One region of the Bradyrhizobium sp. CCBAU 11361 genome, then DNA from elsewhere that is predicted to be linked to it. Evidence: riboswitches for the same ligand, from Rfam matches in the RefSeq annotation. Region 1 holds a riboswitch; the other holds the start of a gene.

Region 1 (5,544 bases):
AGATCTGATATGGCAGAATGTGGAAGTCGACCCGTCGCATTCCGAGCAACCGCACGTGGAGGCATCGGAGGCAGAGCCATCGCATGCCGGACCATCGTGCGTCGCCCCATTGCGGCCTGAACCATCGCACGCCGGCCCCTCTCACGCCCCGCCATTGCAAGCGGGACCGCCTCAAGCTGGGCCTCCCGATATGCTGAACGGACATCTCGCCAAGGATTACTGGGTGTTCGCTGGTCAACCAGCCACAGGCGCTCAAATCGACATGCTGGAGCGCAGCGGAGTGAAGCCGAGCAAGCACGACCCAACGCAGGTTTTCACCATGCTCGGCGTGCCTCACACAGCCGAATGGAGAGAAGAGGGCTTCATTCGTCTCACACCGTCGCTAGACCCGACTCTTTGGCCCGAAGGTATGGAGGAAGACCGACCTGCAGACCCGGAAGATCCGCCGATTCACTAGCGGCTGTAGCCGAGCCACGGCAGGGTCATCTTCGAGGGCCGACAGAGCGACCTTGCCGACGAGCACCTGATGAAGGCGATCGGGCCGGCGGCTATTCCGCGGCCAAGCTCCTCTTTGAGGGACATTTCAGAATTGCAATGGTCACGGCAGCGTCCAATCAAAGGCCGACCGACCCGATTAAGCCAAAGTTCGATATGGATGAGATCATTGTTCATATGGACGCGCTAGAAACAAACGCGCTGGCGCTAAAGAGGACAAAGTCGGTATAGCGCGTCCAGCGACATCCCGCGGGGATTCTAGAAGATCGCGGGACGGTCATGTCCTCGACGACAAAGGTGAGAGTGCGTTCTGAAATAGGATAGGCGCGTTCTGACCGCGCAGGTCCAACATTCGAACTGCTTGCCCCGCCTGCCGCTTGTCCTGCCCTGTTGGCAGACGTGAGCACCCACAATGCAAGGACGCGAGCGATTGATAGTATTGGCGTGACTGCAACGGCTCGCCCTCATGGGTCAACTATCACAGCTTCGGTAGGCTGGATTAATGTCACTGGTCGAGCTTTGCTCCGCAAGCATCAGCGGACTTCTGCGAAAGTACGAGCATTATCAGGATCGCGCTCCAACAAAACGCTGTTGCGGTCGTCCTGCATACGGCCGAAAGCCGCCCACCCCCTCTTCGCCATCCCAGCTGCCGCGGCTCGCCCCTTGGAGTACTCCGTAGCGCGCTGTTCGAAGAAATTGGCGTGCTCGACCCCATTCAGGATCTCGACTAGCCATGGCAACGGATGCGGCCGGAGCTGGGTAAACCCGCTCTCTCTGGCCTCGAAGAAGCCGAAGACCGGGGTAATTCCGAGCTGGGTCAGTCGCCAATCCGCGACATAGCGGACATAAGCGTGGATCTGCTCAGCCCGCATGCCCTCGATTTTGCCGAGGCCGAAGGCGAGATCAACGAAGTTCTCCTCCAGCTTCACCATGGTCTTGGCGACGTCGATGATGTCGTTACGGACGGAGCGCGTCACCACGCCGGTTTCGCGGTGCCATTCGTGAAATAGCTTGATGATCCCTTCGCAGTGGAGACTCTCGTCGCGCACAGACCAGCTTACGATCTGTCCCATGCCATTCATCTTGTTGTGGCGCGGAAAATTGAGCAGCATGGCAAAGCTCGCGAACAACGCCATGCCTTCTGTGAAGGCGCCGAACATCGCAAGGGTGCGAGCGACGTCAGCCACGGTATGGACGCCGAACTCGTGCATGTAGTCCGCTTTGGCGCGCATCTGCGCATAGTCGCGGAATGCCTCGAACTCGGTCTTGGGCATGCCGAGTGTCTTGAGCAGCAGCGCATAAGCGTCAATGTGGACGGTCTCCATGTTGGTGAACGTCGCCATCATCATCTGCACGGTGAGCGGTTGGAAGATCGGGATGTAGCGCTTGAGATAGTTGTCGCCGACCTCGATGTCCGACTGAGTGAAGAAACGGAATATCTGGGCGAGCAGCGCGCGCTCGTTGGCGGTGACGCGGTCCGACGCCCAGTCCTTGAGATCGGCGCCGAGCGGCACCTCCTCGCCCATCCGATGGGTCTGCTGCTGCCGCTTCCAGAAGTCGTAAGCGATCGACGTCATAGGTGCCGGTCGAGTCGAGGAGGCCGACCCGTCCCTTGCCGATCAGTGAGCGTGGATCGACTGACGAGAGATCGATCACTGACATGAACCGATCGCCGCTCACAGTTGCGGGGGCAGCCCCGGAGCAGCCGTTCGGCGCACCGGGTTCCCTCTTAGCTTCGGTCCCACAAAATAAAGGACAGAAGACCGAGACAGATCCACATCTAGGCGGCACCCGACGAGATTCGTCAAGCCTTCCGTTGCGGGAGATCAAGCTCCCGAGGGCAAAAGGACACCGTCAAGCTAACGAATGGAGCGGCCGAGAACTAGAACACCAGCACGTTTATCGCTCGCGCTATAGCCTCCCGCTCGAAAGTGATCGGTCCCGCGTGGGCTATATTCCTGGTTTTTACTTCGGCTTGCGCATGGTCGAGCCAGAGGTCCATCCCTCCGAAATATCATCGGCTGCGGCGCTCTGTTGGCCAGAATGGCTTCGTTCTCGACCTCCTGATCCAGCCCAGAACGGGGCTGGCGCGCAGCGTAGCGGCTTCTGACCTGTCATGGCTCTAGCGCGACCTGCAAGCCCTCGGTGCCTTCAACATGAACGTAACGGGGGCCGATCGGCCGCCCCCTGCCGCTGGCGACCGTGACAATGTTTTCCAGAGGAGTGGCGCGCGCATCGGCCTCAGGGCGAGACAAGATCAGATCGGCGTGAAACAGCCCTTCTGATTCAAGGCCGGTCGCATCAACGCCAAGAGCCGCCAAGCTGGCCAAACAACCTTCAAACTCTTCAGCATCGCGAAAGCGGCGCTGGATAAATGTCGCGCCGTAAAGACGTTCCGTCACAAGGCCACGGTTCGCGAAGGTCGAGGCCAAAGACTCAAATGGAAACATTCGTAGCACGAAGGAGATGATCCATGGACATCTCTCGGTCGCATCGAGAATTTTTCTGAACGTCTTCTCGGTAATATAGCCGATGCAACCCGTCGACATGATAACATCCGCAGAGCGCAGAATTTGCGCGCTGTCTGTCGATAGCGCGTCTTTTTCAAGGTCAGCGACAATGCCCTGGTCCAGGAGGCCAACGTTTGTTGCATAGCTAATCGCCGGCGCCGACACGTCCAAGCCGATAAACCGCGCCAACCCGACATCGGGCCAAGCCGCATAAAAATTGCGATCGAGGCGCACCAGTGTCTCAGAACTGATCGCCCTCATTTCGCGCCGAGCGTAGCGGTGACGCAGGCCCCCGAAGGTCAGTGGAAAGCGATGCACTGCTGCGTTGATGCCGTATGAACATCCAATATCAAGAACGACAGGCTTAAGACCGGTTGCGGAAGCTTTCGCTGCCAGAATTTGTCGCACGACCGGCTCAGCCACGTCCGGGATCATATAATCCAAGTCGCCCAGGACAGAGAAGTATGCCCTTGGATCATCCAAAGCATAAATGTCATCAAAGATCGCTTTAGACCGATTGATACACGAAAACTCTGTTCGCACCCAAATGTCTCCCATCTCATTTTGCAACCCGGTCGCCGGCTGCTACTTCCAAGTACTTGACGACCTATCCCAGAAGTTTGGCGAGGTGCAACCCCATCGCGTCTTTTTTTGGCTCGCATCGTGAGACAGAGGGCGGGCCTCCTTATTGCAGCGTACGAGAAGACAAATTGGCGCCAAAAGCGATCCTCAGAGTCGCGGCACTTTTGTGGGAGCTCGAAGACCTATTGAACTTCGAACGGCAGCGACTGCGATAATTACGGGCTAAGCGCGCAGGCTTTCGTAGCCCCATCAACGTGATACGCTTGCGCACGCGCCGGAAAAATCGTTCTGCAGGGTTAGAAAGAATCAAAATCAGCCGCGCCGCGTCTTCGCAATCTAGGCGCTTGACATTCAGAACCGCGAACAAGAACGGCAAGCGCGAGGTCGATTTCGTCGCATCTGCTGCATCTTGCCATGGACAGTTGGCTTGGGAGATCTGTCCTTCGATTGCCTGCTGGACCGCATCGCGGCGGTTGAACGTGGCGACTTTTATGATGCAACAGAATTTCGCCGAGCCGGAATTTAATATTCGCTCACCAAGGGCTTGCCCCCGGACGGTCTTTTCGCTGACAGATGCCCAGCCGATCCACCTTTCGTGTCGTGCCAGCACAGTCCTTTGCACATCGACATTCCACGAGGCAAATCAACTCAACATCAGTGATCGCAGAATTTATCAGAGACGCGATCTTCGTCAGCTTCTCGCAAGCTGCCCCTGCTATCAGAGAGCAGGTCATCTCGCGGCGACGCCGCTATGTGAGTGTTACGACATGGACGCAGGCGCCGCCGATATCGCAGCGACAAGGCCAGAGGCTGGCGCAGACCCCGACACCGCGGCGAACGGCGGCAACCGCTCGCCTGCGGCATTGTTGCAGCAAGCTTTCGAGAAGGCGCTCGTTTCCGTCGCCACGCAAGTCATAAGCGACTCCCAGTCGGATATGGATGATGCCATGAGCGAGCTGGATGAGGGGTGAGGCGGGATGGGGATACATCGGGCCCGCTGTTTAAAACGAGCCCGATTGGACGAAGCAAGTGGGACTTGGTACCTGCAGCAAGCCAGACGCGCCTTCAGCGATGCTCCAAATGGCTTGCCGGCAAACGCTGCTGCGACTTTTGGTCTTCCGCAGCGGCAGACCTGCACAGCAAGGCCGAAGCTCCACCGGCAAGCTCCTTGCTATCCCGCCCAAGAATGACGATACGAGCGCTCTCAGCAAGGGGTAATGAACGATAGCACGCAAGCCGTGCAACATTTCCCTCATTCGAGGATCGATTGCGCTCGCCAGGCTGTCCTTGTTCAGATCCGCGGCTGACCGCGAACCTGTCTGCTAGAGAGATCTCAAGGACTTTTCCTGAGGGCCAGCATCGTTGGCGCTCAGAGCGTGAGGGCTCTCCTGCGTATGCAACTCGTGCGCCTTCGCCACAGCATTGGAAGATGTTGCCAGTACTTTGTCCTGCCGTCACGGGCTGCTGTTGGCCCGGTTGGGGCCAAAGCTTTGACTGCGCGATCGTCGGACGCGAGCAGCGATTCTGGATTCATAGGCGGCAGCACCTGCTATTCTCATCGTCGCTTGCCGAACATGAGAAGCGGGCGCTAGCGCCGCCCGCTTCACAATTTGTCCAATTGATGGACTCGGCCTCACGCAACCCGCCGCAACATCATTTCCCGCATCATGGTCTTGAAATCCGGCGGCGCGTCCGGGTTCTCATTGTGGTCGATGACCGACTGCGTCACCCTGCGTCCGGAGTTGTCAACCCATCCCTGATTTTGCTCGTGGATTGTCTGAGCTCCATCAGATGTCAGCTGATCAAGGGTTCGGCCGGCATTGGATTGGGTCACCTTCAGATTGTTCTTTCCATCCTTATCATCACCGAGTCCCTCGACAACCATCGCATTGTCGCCGTTGGTGATGGTCAGCTTTGAGGAAATGGTTTTGCCTTTACCAAAATCGACCGTGTCCAC
Region 2 (5,544 bases), on a different contig from region 1:
TACGCCGAAGGACTTGCTGGCACTGCTGCCGCGCGTCGGCCGTCTCGTCATCGACGAGAGCTTTGCCGATGCCGTTCCGCAGCTGTCGCTTGCGCCGGAAGCGGATCGAACGGGGCTGCTGATCCTGCGGTCCTTCGGGAAGTTTTATGGTCTGGCTGGCCTGCGGCTCGGGTTTGCGATCGGTGGCGCGGCCGACATCGCAGCGATCGCCGCGATGTCGGGGCCATGGCCGGTCTCGGGGGCCGCGATCGCGATCGGCTGCCGCGCATTGCGCGACGATGCCTGGGCGAAATCCACCTCGGCGCGGCTTGTGCGCGACTGTGCCCGTCTCGACGACATGGCGCAAGTAAAGGATTGGACGCTCGTCGGCGGCACGCCGCTGTTCCGTCTCTACGAGACGCCAGATGCACTTGCAGCGCAGGAACAGCTCGCGCGTGGCCAGATCTGGTCGCGCGTCTTCACGCAGAAACCGACATGGCTGCGGCTCGGGCTTCCCGGCAGCGAAGCCGAATGGACGCGCCTTGCCGAGGTCCTAGCGCGCTAGCGAAAGCAGGCCTTCGACGTCGAGATGCTTTTCGATGTGGTCGGCGAGCGCGTCAAGCGCGCTCTCGACCCTGGCATGATAAGGCTCGTCGCCTGCGGGAATGTCGAGCTTGGCCAAATACGCCTTGCGGAAATCATCGGACGTGAACAGGCCGTGCAAATAGCTGCCCTGCACACGGCTGTCGCTGGAGATCGCGCCTTCCGGCTCGCCATTCAATGTCGCGAACGGCCGCGTGCGATCCGGCCCGTCGGTGCGGCCGATGTGGATTTCGTAGGCCTCGATCGGTTGATCCGTGGCGGCGTGCACGGCCGCAACACGCGTCAGCGTCTTCTGCGGGCTCATCACCGTCTCGACATCCAGAAGTCCGAGGCCCGGCGTGTCGCCGGCAGGGCCTTCGATGCCATCGGGGTCGGCGACGCTGCGTCCGAGCATCTGATAGCCGCCGCAGAGGCCGAGGATGTGGCCGCCGCGGCGATAATGCGCCAGGAGATCAATGTCCCAGCCCTGCGCGCGCAGGAAGGCGAGGTCGCCGCGGGTCGATTTGGAGCCGGGGATGATGACGAGCCTCACGTCGCCGGGGATCGCTTCACCCGGACGGACCATCACGAGATCGACGCCGGGTTCGAGCTTGAGCGGATCGAGATCGTCGAAATTGGCGATCCGTGACAGCGCGAGGCAGGCGATCTTGCATTGGCCCGGCTTTCGCGCGTCGCTGAGGCCCAGCGCGTCCTCGGCCGGCAGCTCGCCGGCGCGCGCAAACCAGGGCAGCACGCCAAAGCCGCGCCAGGACGTCTTCTGCTCGATCAGCTTGTAGCCGTCATCGAACAGCGTGGGATCGCCGCGAAACTTGTTGATGACAAAACCCTGGATCATCGCGGCATCGTCAGGGTCGATCACCGTCTTGATGCCGACGAGCTGGGCGATGACGCCGCCCCGGTCGATATCGCCGACCAGCACAACCGGCACATCAGCCTTTCGGGCAAAGCCCATATTGGCGATGTCGGCCTTGCGCAGGTTCACCTCGGCGGGACTGCCGGCCCCTTCGACCAGCACGAGATCGGCCCGCGCCTTCAGCCGCTCGAAGCTCTCCAGCACGGAGCCCATCAGCTGTGGCTTCATCGCCGCATAGTCACGCGCACGCGCAGTTGCGATGCGCTTGCCATGCACGATGACCTGCGCTCCGACATCGGTCTCCGGCTTCAGAAGCACCGGATTCATGTCGGTGTGTGGCTCGACGCCGGCGGCGAGGGCTTGCAGTGCTTGTGCGCGGCCAATCTCGCCGCCATCGACGGTCACGGCCGCATTGTTCGACATGTTCTGTGGCTTGAAGGGAAGCACGCGCAGGCCGCGCCGCGTGAAGGCGCGCGCGAGACCGGCGACGATGAGCGACTTGCCCACGTCCGAGCCGGCCCCCTGGATCATCAATGCGCGCGCCATCGCGTGTATCTTCAGAACTCGACGCCGGCCTGCGCCTTGATGCCGGAGCGGAACGGATGTTTCACCAGCGTCATCTCGGTGACGAGGTCGGCGATCTCGATCAGCTCGTCCTTGGCATTACGCCCGGTGAGCACGACATGCGTCATCGCAGGCTTTTGCGTGCTGAGGAATTCGACGACCTCGGCGATATCGAGGTAGTCGTAGCGCAGCGCGATGTTGATCTCGTCGAGCACGACCATGCGCAGGTTCGAATCGAGGATCAGCTCCTTGGCCTTCTCCCAGCCGGCGCGCGCGGCCGCGATGTCGCGGGCGCGGTCCTGCGTCTCCCAAGTGAAACCTTCGCCCATCGCATGGAACTGGCAGAGATCGCCGAAATGACCCGTGAGCAGGCGGCGCTCGCCGGTGTCCCAGGCGCCCTTGATGAACTGCACCACCGCGCAGGGGAAGCCATGGGCGACGCAGCGCACGATCATGCCGAAGGCCGAGGACGACTTGCCCTTGCCCGCGCCGGTATGGACGATGATGAGGCCTTTTTCGCCGCTCTTGGTGGCCATGATCTTGTCGCGGGCGGCCTTTTTCTTCGCCATTTTTTGAGCGTGGCGGGCGTCGGTTTCCTCGCCCGTTTGGGTATCCGGTTCAGGCGTCATCGTACCTGGTCCTTCGGCTTGACAAGAGGCGGCCGGGGGCAAATGGTGGCCCGGCGTTGGTTCCTGTCCTATGACAGGCGAAGAGGGAATGCGATAGGGTCCGAATCGGCAAGATTTGGGTCCAAAATGCAGCCGCCCCCGCGACCGTGACCGGAGAGATGCCCGAAGCCACTGACCCCTCACGGGATCGGGAAGGCGGGGATCGAAGGGCAAAACCCTGCTCCGCAAGCCGGGAGACCTGCCAGCGCGGACGATTTTTGGACCGGCGGACGGGGTGTTCCGCGACGGGGAAACGGACCCTCGCAAGATCGGTTCGTGGGCCTCTTCGCCTCCCGCTGTTTATTCTGGAAGAGGCGATGACCGTCACACTTCACGTCTGCATTACCTGCCGCGCCGGCGAGACGCCTGGCGAGGGCGAAGTCACTCCGGGCAAGCGCCTTCACGGTGCGATCCTGGAGGCCGGCGTGCCCGATGGTGTCAATGTGGTTCCCGTCGAATGCCTGTCGGCCTGTAACCAGGGCTGCTCGGTCGCGCTCAGCGCGCCCGGCCGCTGGTCCTATGTCTATGGCCGCCTGTCGGATGCCAACGCGCGCGACGTGATCGCAGGCGCCGCGGCCTATGCGGCCGCGCCCGACGGCCTCGTGCCCTGGCGCAGCCGCCCCGAGATCTTCCGCAAGCAGTCGCTTGCCCGCATTCCCCCCATTGCCGTCGTGCCGGAGGCCGCCGAATGAATTCGCTCGCAAAAGTCCCTGTCACGGTGGTGACCGGCTTTCTCGGCTCCGGCAAGACGACGCTGATCCAGCATCTTCTCGCAAATCCCAACGGCAAGAGGCTCGCCGTGCTCGTCAACGAGTTCGGCAGCGAGGGCGTCGACGGCCAGATCCTGAAGTCCTGCGCCGATGCCAATTGCCCGGAGGAAAACATCGTCGAGCTCGCCAATGGCTGCATCTGCTGCACCGTTGCCGACGATTTCATCCCGACCATGGAGCTGTTGCTGGCGCGGCCCGTAAGACCCGATCACATCCTGATCGAGACCTCGGGCCTCGCGCTGCCCAAGCCGCTGCTCAAGGCGTTCGACTGGCCGGAGATCCGCTCGCGCATCACCGTGGACGGCGTGATCGCGCTGGCCGATGCCGAGGCCGTCGCCGCCGGACGCTTTGCCCCGGATCCGGCCGCGGTGGAAGCGCAGCGCGCGGCGGACGAAAATCTCGATCACGAGACGCCGCTGTCGGAAGTGTTCGAGGACCAGATCGCCTGTGCCGACATCGTGCTGCTGACCAAGGCCGATCTTGCCGGCCCGGCCGGACTCGAAGCGGCCAAGGCTGCCATCACCGCCGAGATGCCGCGCCGCGTGCCGATGCTCCCCATCACTGATGGTGCGATCGACGCCCGCGTCATCCTCGGCCTCGGCGCTGCCGCCGAGAATGATCTCGCCGCGCGCCCGTCGCATCACGACGGCGAAGAGGAGCACGAGCACGACGATTTCGCTTCCGTCGTGATCGACCTTCCGGAGGTGGCGGATATCGACACGCTGGTCGCCTCGGTTCAGCGCCTGTCGCGCGAGCAGAACGTGCTGCGCGTCAAGGGTTACATCGCGGTCGCGGGCAAGCCGATGCGCCTGCTGCTCCAGGCCGTCGGCGAGCGCGTGCGCCACCAGTTCGACAAGCCCTGGGGCGCGATCGCGCGGCAGTCAAAGCTCGTCGTGATCGGCGAGCACGGCGATATCGACGAGGCCGCGATAAGAGCGGGACTTGGTCTTTCAGGATCTGGCATCTGATGCACGTCGTCTTCCGCGAGAGCCGCGGTCTGGAAGAGACCGCGACGCCAAGGGACATCGGCCAGGACCCGGCCGATCTCGTGGTGCTCTCGTACTCGGATTCCGATCTGGCCGCGTTCGCGGCCGGCTGGCGGCGAGGCCGCGACAGCCTGCCGTCGCTGCGGCTCGCCAATCTCGCGGAACTGCGTCATCCGCTTTCGATCGACACCTACATCGAGCGCACGCTGGCCCAGGCACGCGGCATTCTGGTCCGCCTGATCGGCGGTGAGTCCTATTGGCCCTACGGACTCGCGGCTCTCCAGCAACTTGCGAAGGCGCGCGGCATCGTGCTCGCCGTGCTGCCGGCCGATGGCCGCGACGACACACGGCTCGATGCATACTCGACTCTGCCGGTCTCGACGCTGCGCCGGTTGAAGGTGCTCTGCGACACCGGTGGTCCGGTCGCAGCGCAAGCGGCGATCGCGCAGCTTGCGCTGGCCTCGGGCCTCTATGCCGGTCCAGTGGTCGGCGAGACGACCGTGCCCGAGATGGGCTTCTATGATCCCGCGCGCGGCGTCATCGTGGCGATACCGGACGGCGAAGGCAGGCCTCGCGCGCTGGTGACGTTTTATCGCTCGTACTTGACCGCCGCGGACACCGGTCCGGTCGATGCGCTGATTGCCGCGCTGCGCGAGAAGGGATTTGACGCCTATGGCGTGTTCGTCACCTCGCTGAAGGCCGCGGGCGTTGCGGACTGGCTGCGGGCACACCTTGCGCAAGATCCTCCGGCCGCGATCGTCAATGCGACCGCGTTCTCCGCGGTCGGCGATGACGGCACGACACCGTTCGATGCTGCATCGTGTCCTGTGTTCCAGGTCGCGCTCTCCACGGCGCGGCGCGAGGACTGGGCGGAATCGCTGCGCGGCCTGTCGCCCGGCGATCTTGCGATGCATGTGGTGCTGCCCGAGGTCGACGGTCGCCTGTTCGCGGGCGTGGTGAGTTTCAAGTCGGCAGCGGAACGTGATCCCGATTTGCAGTTTTCGCACCTTGCGCATCGGGCTGATGAGCAATGCGTGAAGGCCGTTGCCGCACGTATCGCAGCCTGGCAGAAGCTCGCGGTGAAGCCGGCCGGCGAGAAGCGGCTGGCGATCGTGCTGTCG

What was found. Region 1 has a riboswitch for cobalamin ahead of XI08_RS11720 (ribonucleotide-diphosphate reductase subunit beta). Riboswitches for the same ligand answer to the same signal wherever they lie in the genome.
Region 2: it holds a riboswitch for cobalamin, as region 1 does, so the genes downstream of both, XI08_RS01420 (DUF1636 family protein) here and XI08_RS11720 (ribonucleotide-diphosphate reductase subunit beta) in region 1, are expected to answer to the same signal.

The regions. Positions count from the first base shown of each region.
Region 1 is NZ_LBJZ01000138.1:618-6,161, forward strand. It holds gene XI08_RS11715 (hypothetical protein) at 1-457, shown strand, start outside; gene XI08_RS11720 (ribonucleotide-diphosphate reductase subunit beta) at 1,029-2,009, opposite strand; cobalamin riboswitch at 2,106-2,278, opposite strand; gene XI08_RS11725 (class I SAM-dependent methyltransferase) at 2,610-3,548, opposite strand; gene XI08_RS11730 (hypothetical protein) at 3,851-4,558, shown strand; gene XI08_RS11735 (DUF1521 domain-containing protein) at 5,221-5,544, opposite strand, start outside.
Region 2 is NZ_LBJZ01000001.1:315,473-321,016, reverse strand. It holds gene cobD (threonine-phosphate decarboxylase CobD) at 1-544, shown strand, start outside; gene XI08_RS01430 (cobyric acid synthase) at 533-1,981, opposite strand; gene cobO (cob(I)yrinic acid a,c-diamide adenosyltransferase) at 1,993-2,628, opposite strand; cobalamin riboswitch at 2,669-2,888, shown strand; gene XI08_RS01420 (DUF1636 family protein) at 2,985-3,359, shown strand; gene cobW (cobalamin biosynthesis protein CobW) at 3,356-4,405, shown strand; gene cobN (cobaltochelatase subunit CobN) at 4,405-5,544, shown strand, end outside.